One region of the Pseudomonas sp. P5_109 genome, then DNA from elsewhere that is predicted to be linked to it. Evidence: predicted binding sites of a transcription regulator. Region 1 holds the regulator's gene; the other holds the start of a gene.

Region 1 (4,548 bases):
TATTGCTCAATAGTCTGCAGAAGGCAGGGCAAGGCTCGGAAGAGGGTGTTCTGCTGGAGCCAAGCATGGCTGAGAAGCTGCAGCGCTCGCTGATCGACGCGGCGCAGCGCCAGGAGATGCAAGGTCAACCGGTGATTCTGCTGGTGGCCGGTCCGGTTCGCGCGATGCTCTCGCGATTTGGCCGGCTCGCAGTCCCGGGATTGCACGTGTTGGCTTATCAGGAAATCCCTGACAACAAGCAAGTGACCATCGTTGCGACAGTAGGGCCCAACGGCTGAGGTAGTGGTTTATGCAAGTTAAGCGTTTTTTCGCCGCCGATATGCGTCAGGCCATGAAGCTGGTTCGCGATGAGCTGGGCGCTGATGCCGCCATTATCGGCAACCGCCGGATCGCCGGCGGGGTCGAGCTGACGGCTGCGCTGGACTACAAATTGTCGGCGCTGGCGCCGCGTGTTCCGAACATGGAACTCGAAGACGAGCTGCGCAAGACGCAGTCGCGGATCGTCACCGCCCAGGCCGAATTGAGCCTGCGTGGCGAGGGCGAGAGCGACAACAGCACCAACCGTCAGTTGTTCGCCGGCCTGCCGTTGACCGCCGCCGAACCATTGATCGAACCAACGTACGCCGAACCTCGTCGTCCCGCACCGGCCGCTGCACCGGCATCCGCTGGCGTGGACCCGCGCGCGTTCGACTCGATGCGTTTCGAGCTCAACAGCCTGCGCGAACTCATGGAAGTCCAGCTCGGGTCCCTGGCCTGGAATCAGCTGCAAGGCAGCCGTCCGGACCAGGCCAATCTCTGGCGTCGCCTGCAACGTATTGGCCTGTCTGGCCCGCTGTCGCGCGATTTGCTGGCGCTGACCACTGAAATCCAGGAGCCCCGTCAGGCCTGGCGCATGCTGCTGGCGCACCTGGCGCGCATGATCGTTACCCCGGAAGTCGAGCCACTGGAAGAGGGCGGTGTGATCGCCATGGTCGGTCCTGCCGGCATGGGCAAGACCACCACCCTGGCCAAGCTGGCGGCCCGTTACGTGCTCAAGTATGGCGCGCAGAACATTGCGCTGGTGAGCATGGACAGCTTCCGCATCGGTGCCCAGGAGCAGCTCAAGACCCTGGGGCGCATTCTCAATGTGTCGGTGACCCACGTCGATCCGGGCCAGTCCCTGGTGCAGGCGCTGGAGCCATTGCTGCGCAAGCGCGTGGTGCTGATCGATACCGCCGGCCTGCAGGCCAGCGATCCGGCCCTGCGCATGCAGCTTGAGAGTCTGGCCGGTCGTGGCATCCGCGCGAAAAATTATCTGGTCCTGGCAACCACCAGCCAGAAACAGGTTCTAACCGCCGCTTATCATAGTTACAAGCGTTGCGGGCTCGCTGGCTGCATCCTGACTAAACTGGATGAAACGGCAAGCCTGGGCGAGGTGTTGAGCCTGGCCATCAGTCATGAGCTGCCGGTGGCGTACCTGACCGATGGTCCGCGGATTCCGGATGATCTTCATCTGCCGCGCCGTCATCAGTTGGTCAGTCGCGCCGTCAGCGTGCAAATGCAGGAAGAACCCAGCGAGGAAGCCATGGCTGACATGTTCGCTGACATCTACCACAGCCCGACCAAGCAGGTTGGCTGAGGTAATAATGAATCGTTTTTGTACCTACATCGATGGTCTGCCATGCATTGTTCCGTTTGTGAACGCGCAGCCAGTAATGTGGCCTCCGTCTATGCAAGACAAGGTAAAGAAATAACATGGGCAGCATGCATCCCGTACAGGTGATCGCGGTGACCGGCGGCAAAGGTGGCGTCGGGAAAACTAACGTGTCAGTGAACTTGTCCCTGGCTTTGGCCGAGCTTGGCCGGCGCGTCATGCTGCTGGACGCCGACCTGGGACTGGCGAACGTCGACGTTCTGCTGGGCCTGACACCCAAACGTACCCTGGCCGACGTGATCGAGGGCCGCTGCGAACTGCGCGATGTACTGCTGCAGGGACCAGGCGGCATTCGTATCGTTCCGGCCGCATCCGGCACACAAAGCATGGTTCATCTGAGCCCTGCGCAACACGCTGGCCTGATCCAGGCCTTCAGTGATATCGGCGACAACCTCGACGTCCTGGTGATCGACACCGCCGCGGGCATTGGTGAGTCGGTCGTCAGCTTCGTTCGCGCAGCCCAGGAAGTACTGCTGGTGGTGTGCGACGAGCCGACCTCGATTACCGATGCCTACGCCTTGATCAAGTTGCTCAATCGCGACTACGGCATGAACCGCTTCCGCGTCCTGGCCAACATGGCCCAGAGCCCGCAGGAAGGGCGCAACCTGTTCGCCAAGTTGACCAAGGTCACGGATCGCTTCCTCGACGTCGCCCTACAATACGTCGGCGCGGTGCCTTACGACGAAAGCGTGCGCAAGGCCGTGCAGAAGCAGCGCGCTGTCTACGAGGCGTTCCCGCGCTCCAAGTGCTCGCTGGCGTTCAAGGCCATCGCGCAGAAGGTCGATACCTGGCCGCTGCCGGCCAACCCGCGCGGGCACCTGGAGTTTTTCGTCGAGCGTCTCGTGCAGCAGACAGCAGGACCTGTGCTATGACAGCCAGCGGTTACAACCTCTACAAAAAATCAGCTCGTGATGCGCAGTACGAGCTGATCGAGCGTTACGCGCCGCTGGTTAAACGCATTGCTTACCACTTGCTGGCGCGCTTGCCGGCCAGTGTCCAGGTCGAAGACCTGATCCAGGCCGGGATGATCGGCCTGCTTGAAGTGTCTACCAAATATGACGCCAGCAAAGGCGCCAGTTTCGAGACGTACGCGGGCATTCGAATCCGCGGCGCCATGCTCGATGAAGTGCGCAAGGGGGACTGGGCGCCTCGTTCGGTTCACCGCAATACGCGCATGGTCAGCGACGCTATTCGCTCGATTGAAGCGAAAACCGGCCGTGACGCTAAAGATCACGAAGTTGCGGCCGAACTCCAATTGAGTCTCGACGATTACTACGGAATTTTGAACGACACGCTGGGCAGCCGCTTATTCAGTTTCGACGACCTGTTGCAGGACGGCGAACACGAAGGGCTGCACGAGGATGGCGCGAGTGCTCATCTCGAGCCGTCACGCGATCTGGAAGATGAACGCTTCCAGGCTGCGCTGGCGGATGCGATTGCCAATTTGCCGGAGCGTGAGCGACTGGTGTTGGCGCTGTACTACGACGAAGAGTTGAACCTCAAGGAAATCGGTGAGGTCCTGGGGGTCAGCGAATCGCGGGTCAGCCAGTTACACAGCCAGTGCGCGGCCCGTTTGCGGGGGCGTTTGGGGGAGTGGCGAGCGCGCTGAAGGCAGTGTGGGGACACTGCGAACGAGGCTGGTGTGGTGTTGAACTACCCCGGTCTCGATCTGTTGTGCTCCATACAGTCATTGAGTGCTTTGCCGGATTGATTGAAATGGCGCGTCCAGGTGCTGGGCGCGTTTAAGACTGCTTGGAGGTCGAATTGGACAAGAACATGAAAATCCTCATCGTTGATGACTTCTCAACGATGCGGCGGATCATCAAGAACCTGCTGCGTGACCTTGGGTTCACCAACACCGTCGAGGCCGACGATGGCACTACCGCCATTCCGGTGCTCAACAGCGGAAGCATCGACTTTCTGGTAACGGACTGGAACATGCCTGGCATGACCGGTATCGATCTGCTGCGCCACGTGCGTGCCGATGAGAAGCTCAAGCACCTGCCGGTGCTGATGGTGACCGCTGAAGCCAAGCGTGAGCAGATCATCGAAGCGGCCCAGGCCGGCGTTAACGGCTATGTGGTCAAACCCTTCACGGCCCAGGCGTTGAAAGAAAAAATCGAGAAGATTTTCGAACGCATCGGTTGATGAGTGCGCCACGGGGGAGCTATGGGCAATAACGAATCTTCATTGGGCGATTTCGAGTCGACCCTGAAAAAACACGCCGTCGAATTGGTCGCGAGCCTTGAAAAAGGCAAGTTCGGCGACGCGGTGCAATTGATCCATGAGCTCAACCAGACCCGTGACCGCGGCCTGTATCAGGAGGTGGGCAAGCTCACCCGCGAGCTGCACAGCGCGATCGTCAATTTCCAGATTGACCCGCACATGCCGCAAGCCGAAGAAGTGTCGCAGATCACCGATGCCGCCGAGCGCCTGGGGTATGTGGTCAAGCTGACCGAGGCCGCAGCCAATCGCACCATGGATCTGGTGGAAAGTGCCACGCCTCTGGTCAACAGCCTGGCGGATGAGGCCCAGGCCTTGAGTACGGACTGGGGACGCTTCATGCGTCGTGAAGTCGGCGCCGAGGAGTTCCGTGAATTGGCCCGGCGGGTCGACGGCTTCCTGGCACGCAGCGGCACGGACAATCGCGCGGTGTCGGGCAACCTCAACGACATCCTGCTCGCCCAGGATTACCAGGACCTCACGGGGCAAGTGATCAAGCGCGTGACCCAGTTGGTCACCGAAGTTGAAAGCAACCTGCTCAAGCTCGTGCTCATGGCCAGCCAGGTGGACCGCTTTGCGGGCATCGAACATGACCGTGAAGCGATGCTTGCTGAAAAAGATCCACAAAAACA
Region 2 (4,548 bases), 3.1 Mb from region 1:
GCCGACGGGATCAGCGATCCGAACCTGCGGGCGGCGCTGGAGCGACTGGCGGCGCACGCCAAATCCAAAACCTGACACAGAAACCTTGTGGGAGCGGGCTTGCTCGCGAAAGCGCTACATCAGTCACATCAATGTTGAATGTGCTGACGCCCTCGCGAGCAAGCCCGCTTCCACTGTCAGACTGTACTCGCTCAAGTTAGCGGCGTTTGCTGCCGCCCAGTAATGAGCCCATCAAGCCGCGCACCAACTGTCGGCCAATCTGGTTCGCCGCCTGTTGCATCGCCGATTTCAGCGCCTTCCCTGCCGCGGTTCCAAGAAACTCCCCGGCCTGCTCGGTGAAGCTTGGCTCCTCGGGTGCCGGTTTACCCGGTGCCGCTTCCGGTGCCGGCGCCAGGCCCTTGCGCGCCATCAGCACCTCATAGGCCGATTCACGGTCAACCGGTTTGTCATACCGCCCCTGCAACGGCGACCCGGCAATCAGCGCCGTGCGCTCGGCATCGGTCAAAGGCCCGATCCGCGATTGCGGCGGCGCTACCAGCACCCGCTGGACCATTTCCGGCGTGCCCTTTTCCTGCAAGGTGCCGACCAGCGCCTCGCCGATCCCGAGCTCGGTCAACACTGACAACGTATCGAACGCCGGATTCGGCCGGAAACCTTCGGCTACCGCGCGCAGGGACTTCTGCTCTTTGGCGGTGAACGCACGCAAGCCGTGCTGGATACGCAAGCCCAATTGCGCCAGCACATCATCCGGCAGGTCACCCGGCGATTGCGTGACGAAATACACGCCCACGCCTTTCGAACGAATCAGCCTCACGACTTGTTCCAGACGGTCACGCAACGCCTGGGGCGTACCGTTGAACAGCAAGTGCGCCTCGTCGAAGAATAGCGCCAGCAATGGTTTGTCGGCATCGCCACGCTCAGGCAGTTGCTCGAACAGCTCAGCCAGCAGCCACAGCAGGAACGTCGCATAGACCTTCGGTGCTTCGTGCACAAGACGGCTGGCATCAAGCAAATGAATGCGCCCGCGGCCATCCGCAGTGGGCTGGAGGATGTCTTCGAGTTGCAGCGCCGGCTCGCCGAACAAGGCTTCGGCGCCTTGTTGCTCCAGGGTCGCCAGACGTCTGAGCAGCGCCTGACTGGAGCCGGTGGTCATCAATGCCGCATCGTCGCCCAGCAACTCGGGATTGTCCCGCAGGTGATTGAGCAACGCCTTCAGGTCCTTGAGATCGAGCAACAACAGGCCTTCGCGGTCCGCCACCTTGAACGCCGCGTACAGTGCCGACTGCTGACTGTCGGTCAGTTCCAGCAGGCTGCCCAGCAGCAGCGGCCCCATTTCACTCAAGGTAGTACGTAAAGGATGACCGGACTGACCGTGTACGTCCCACAACGTCACCGGATAAGCCTGAGGCTTGTGGTTGAGCCAGGGCATCCCGGCAATCCGCTCGGCGATCTTGCCCTGAGGGTTGCCGGCGGCACCCAGGCCGCACAGGTCGCCCTTGATGTCGGCGGCGAACACCGCTACGCCGGCATCGCTGAAGGCTTCGGCCAATCGTTGCAAAGTGACGGTTTTGCCGGTGCCGGTCGCGCCCGCGATCAAACCGTGGCGGTTCGCCAGGCGCATGGCCTGGGCAATCGGCTGTCCTGTGAGATCGGCGCCGATAACGAGTTGCAGTGAGTCAGGCATTTGGTCACCCATGATTAATCTTTGGTCCTACACGGCCGATAGAGATAACGACAAAGCAGTCAGACACGATCTGGTCGGAAATTTCCCTAAGGAGAGTCGGAAAATTCACTTGCTTTCAAACTTGCCCGTAATGCGCCTCTTTATAAAAGCACGCGCTGGACATTAAGACCTTAGCGGAACCCCAAGCCATGAACAAAAATCTGCGTTTCAGCCATAAAATCCTGCTTGCCGCCGCCCTCATTGTGATTGCCGCCTTCGCTTCATTCACGCTGTACAACGACTATCTACAGCGCAACGCCATCCGCGAAGACCTCAATAACTATCTCAACGAGATGGGCGACGTCACCGCCAACAACATCCAGACCTGGCTGGCCGGGCGAATTTTGTTGATCGAGAACCTCTCGCAAAACATCGCCATCAACCCGGAACAAAGCAACGTCGCCAGCCTGCTTGAGCAGAAAACCCTGACGTCGACGTTCATGGCGTCCTACCTGGGTGACGCCACCGGGCACTTCACCATTCGTCCGGACGCGAAGATGCCGGACGGTTTCGACCCGCGTGTTCGCCCCTGGTACAAAGGCGCCGAAAGCAGCAGTACGCCGACCCTGACCGAACCTTACATCGATGCGGCAACCGGCCAATTGATCATCTCCATGGCCACGGCTTCGAAAAAGGCCGGCCAGAGCGTGGGAGTGGTAGGCGGCGACCTGAGCCTGCAAACCCTGATCGATACCCTCAGTGCCCGCGACTTTGATGGCATGGGTTACGCGTTCCTGGTCAGCGCCGACGGCAAGATCCTGGTTCACCCGGACAAAGCGCTGGTGATGAAGTCCCTGAGCGAGGCGTATCCGAAAGACACCCCGCGCATCGGCAACGGCTTCAGCGAAGTGGACGTCGATGGCAAGACGCGCATCGTCAGCTTCACCCCGATCAAGGGCCTGCCTTCGGTCAACTGGTACATCGGTCTGTCGGTCGACAAAGAAAAAGCCTACTCGATGCTCAGCAAATTCCGCGCCTCTGCTGTGGTTGCGACCATCATTGCGGTGGCGATCATCATCGCCCTGCTGGGCATGTTGATTCGCATCCTGATCCAGCCTTTGCACGTCATGACCCGCGCCATGGCCGACATCGCCGATGGCGAAGGCGACCTGACCAAGCGCCTGACCATCCAGAACAACGACGAATTCGGTACCCTCGGCACCGCGTTCAACCGCTTCGTCGAGCGCATTCACGGTTCAATCCGCGAAGTGTCCTCGGCGACCGGGCAAGTCAACGAAGTGGCGTTGCGTGTAGTGGCCGCTTCCAACTCGTCGATGTTCAACTCCGACCAGCAAGCCTCGCGCACCAGCAGCGTCGCGGCCGCCATCAACCAACTGGGCGCCGCCGCCCAGGAAATTGCCCGCAACGCTGCTCAGGCTTCGAGCCAGGCCAGCGATGCCCGCAGCCTGGCCGAAGACGGCCAGCAAGTGGTGGACCGCAGTATCGTGGCGATGAATCAACTGTCGAGCATGCTCAGCGCATCGAGTACCAACATCGAATCGCTGAACAGTAAAACGGTGAACATCGGGCAGATTCTCGAAGTGATCACCAGCATTTCCCAACAAACCAACCTGCTGGCGCTCAACGCTGCCATTGAAGCTGCGCGCGCCGGTGAGGCCGGTCGCGGTTTTGCCGTGGTGGCAGACGAGGTGCGCAATCTGGCACACCGCACGCAGGAATCGGCGCAACAGGTACAGACCATGATCGAGGAACTGCAAGTCGGCGCCCGGGAATCGGTCAGCACCATGAGCGACAGTCAGCGCCACAGTCAGGACAGCGTGGAAATCGCCAACCTCGCAGGCGAGCGCCTGAACAGCGTGACCTTGCGTATCGGTGAAATCGACGGCATGAACCAGTCGGTGGCCACCGCAACCGAGGAGCAGACCGCCGTGGTGGAGTCGATCAACGTCGACATCACCGAGATCAACACGCTGAACCAGGAGGGTGTGGAAAACCTGCAATCGACCTTGCGCGCGTGTTCGGACCTTGAACAGCAGGCGGCGCGGTTGAAGCAGTTGGTAGGCAGTTTCCGTATCTAGCGTCTGAACCGGCCTCATCGCTGGCAAGCCAGCTCCTACAGGTGGATCGCGCTCTTGTAGGAGCCGGCTTGCCGGCGATGAGGCCAGCACATAACCTCAACCGAACATCTATCCTTCATAAAGGTCAACCAAGGGAGTACCGGGACCGGAGGATCGTTCATCGTGCATATCGCTGACATCACCATGTTCTACGCCCCTGCCAGCGGTGGCGTACGCACTTATCTGGATGCAAAGCATCGTCGCCTGGGCATCAAGCCGGGCATTCGCCACAGTTTGCTGATCCCCGGATCCTCTTTTAGCGAGCAGGATGGCATCTTCACCGTCCCGGCCCCCGCCTTGCCCTTCGGCAAGGGCTATCGCTTCCCGCTGCGCCTCGCACCCTGGCGCAATGTCCTGCAGGACTTGCAGCCCGACCTGATCGAAGTCGGCGACCCCTATCTCACCGCATGGGCAGCACTGGACGCGCGGCGCCAACTCGACGTGCCGGTCATCGGCTTCTATCACTCGGACCTGCCCCTGCTGGTCCGCAACCGCATGGGCAATTGGGTGACCAACAACGTCGAAGCCTATGTCAGCAAGCTCTACGGCAACTTCGACCGGGTCCTGGCGCCCAGTCGGGTCATGGCCGACAAATTGACCGGGCTTGGGGTCAGGAATGTCTTCGTGCAACCGCTCGGCGTCGACCTGCAAACCTTCCATCCAGATGCCCGGGACCCGGGGCTGCGAGCCGAGTTGGGTCTGGACGAAAACACCCGCCTGCTGATTTTCGCCGGGCGCGGTTCCAAG

Evidence for each region. The regulator FliA, encoded in region 1, starts transcription of late flagellar genes. The targets are predictions, from matches to a motif close to CTAAAGTTTNNNNNNNNNNNGCCGNTAA.
Region 2: the regulator FliA is predicted to act here: its motif matches at 1,699-1,726, upstream of QMK54_RS24950 (methyl-accepting chemotaxis protein).

What each region holds. Positions count from the first base shown of each region.
Region 1 is NZ_CP125380.1:1,784,730-1,789,277, forward strand. Features, by position in the region: gene flhA (flagellar biosynthesis protein FlhA) at 1-278, shown strand, start outside; gene flhF (flagellar biosynthesis protein FlhF) at 290-1,618, shown strand; gene fleN (flagellar synthesis regulator FleN) at 1,735-2,565, shown strand; gene fliA (RNA polymerase sigma factor FliA) at 2,562-3,302, shown strand; gene QMK54_RS07960 (chemotaxis response regulator CheY) at 3,470-3,841, shown strand; gene QMK54_RS07965 (protein phosphatase CheZ) at 3,863-4,548, shown strand, end outside.
Region 2 is NZ_CP125380.1:5,625,109-5,629,656, forward strand. Features, by position in the region: gene QMK54_RS24940 (DUF721 domain-containing protein) at 1-75, shown strand, start outside; gene QMK54_RS24945 (helicase HerA-like domain-containing protein) at 197-1,684, opposite strand; gene QMK54_RS24950 (methyl-accepting chemotaxis protein) at 1,873-3,762, shown strand; gene QMK54_RS24955 (glycosyltransferase family 4 protein) at 3,925-4,548, shown strand, end outside.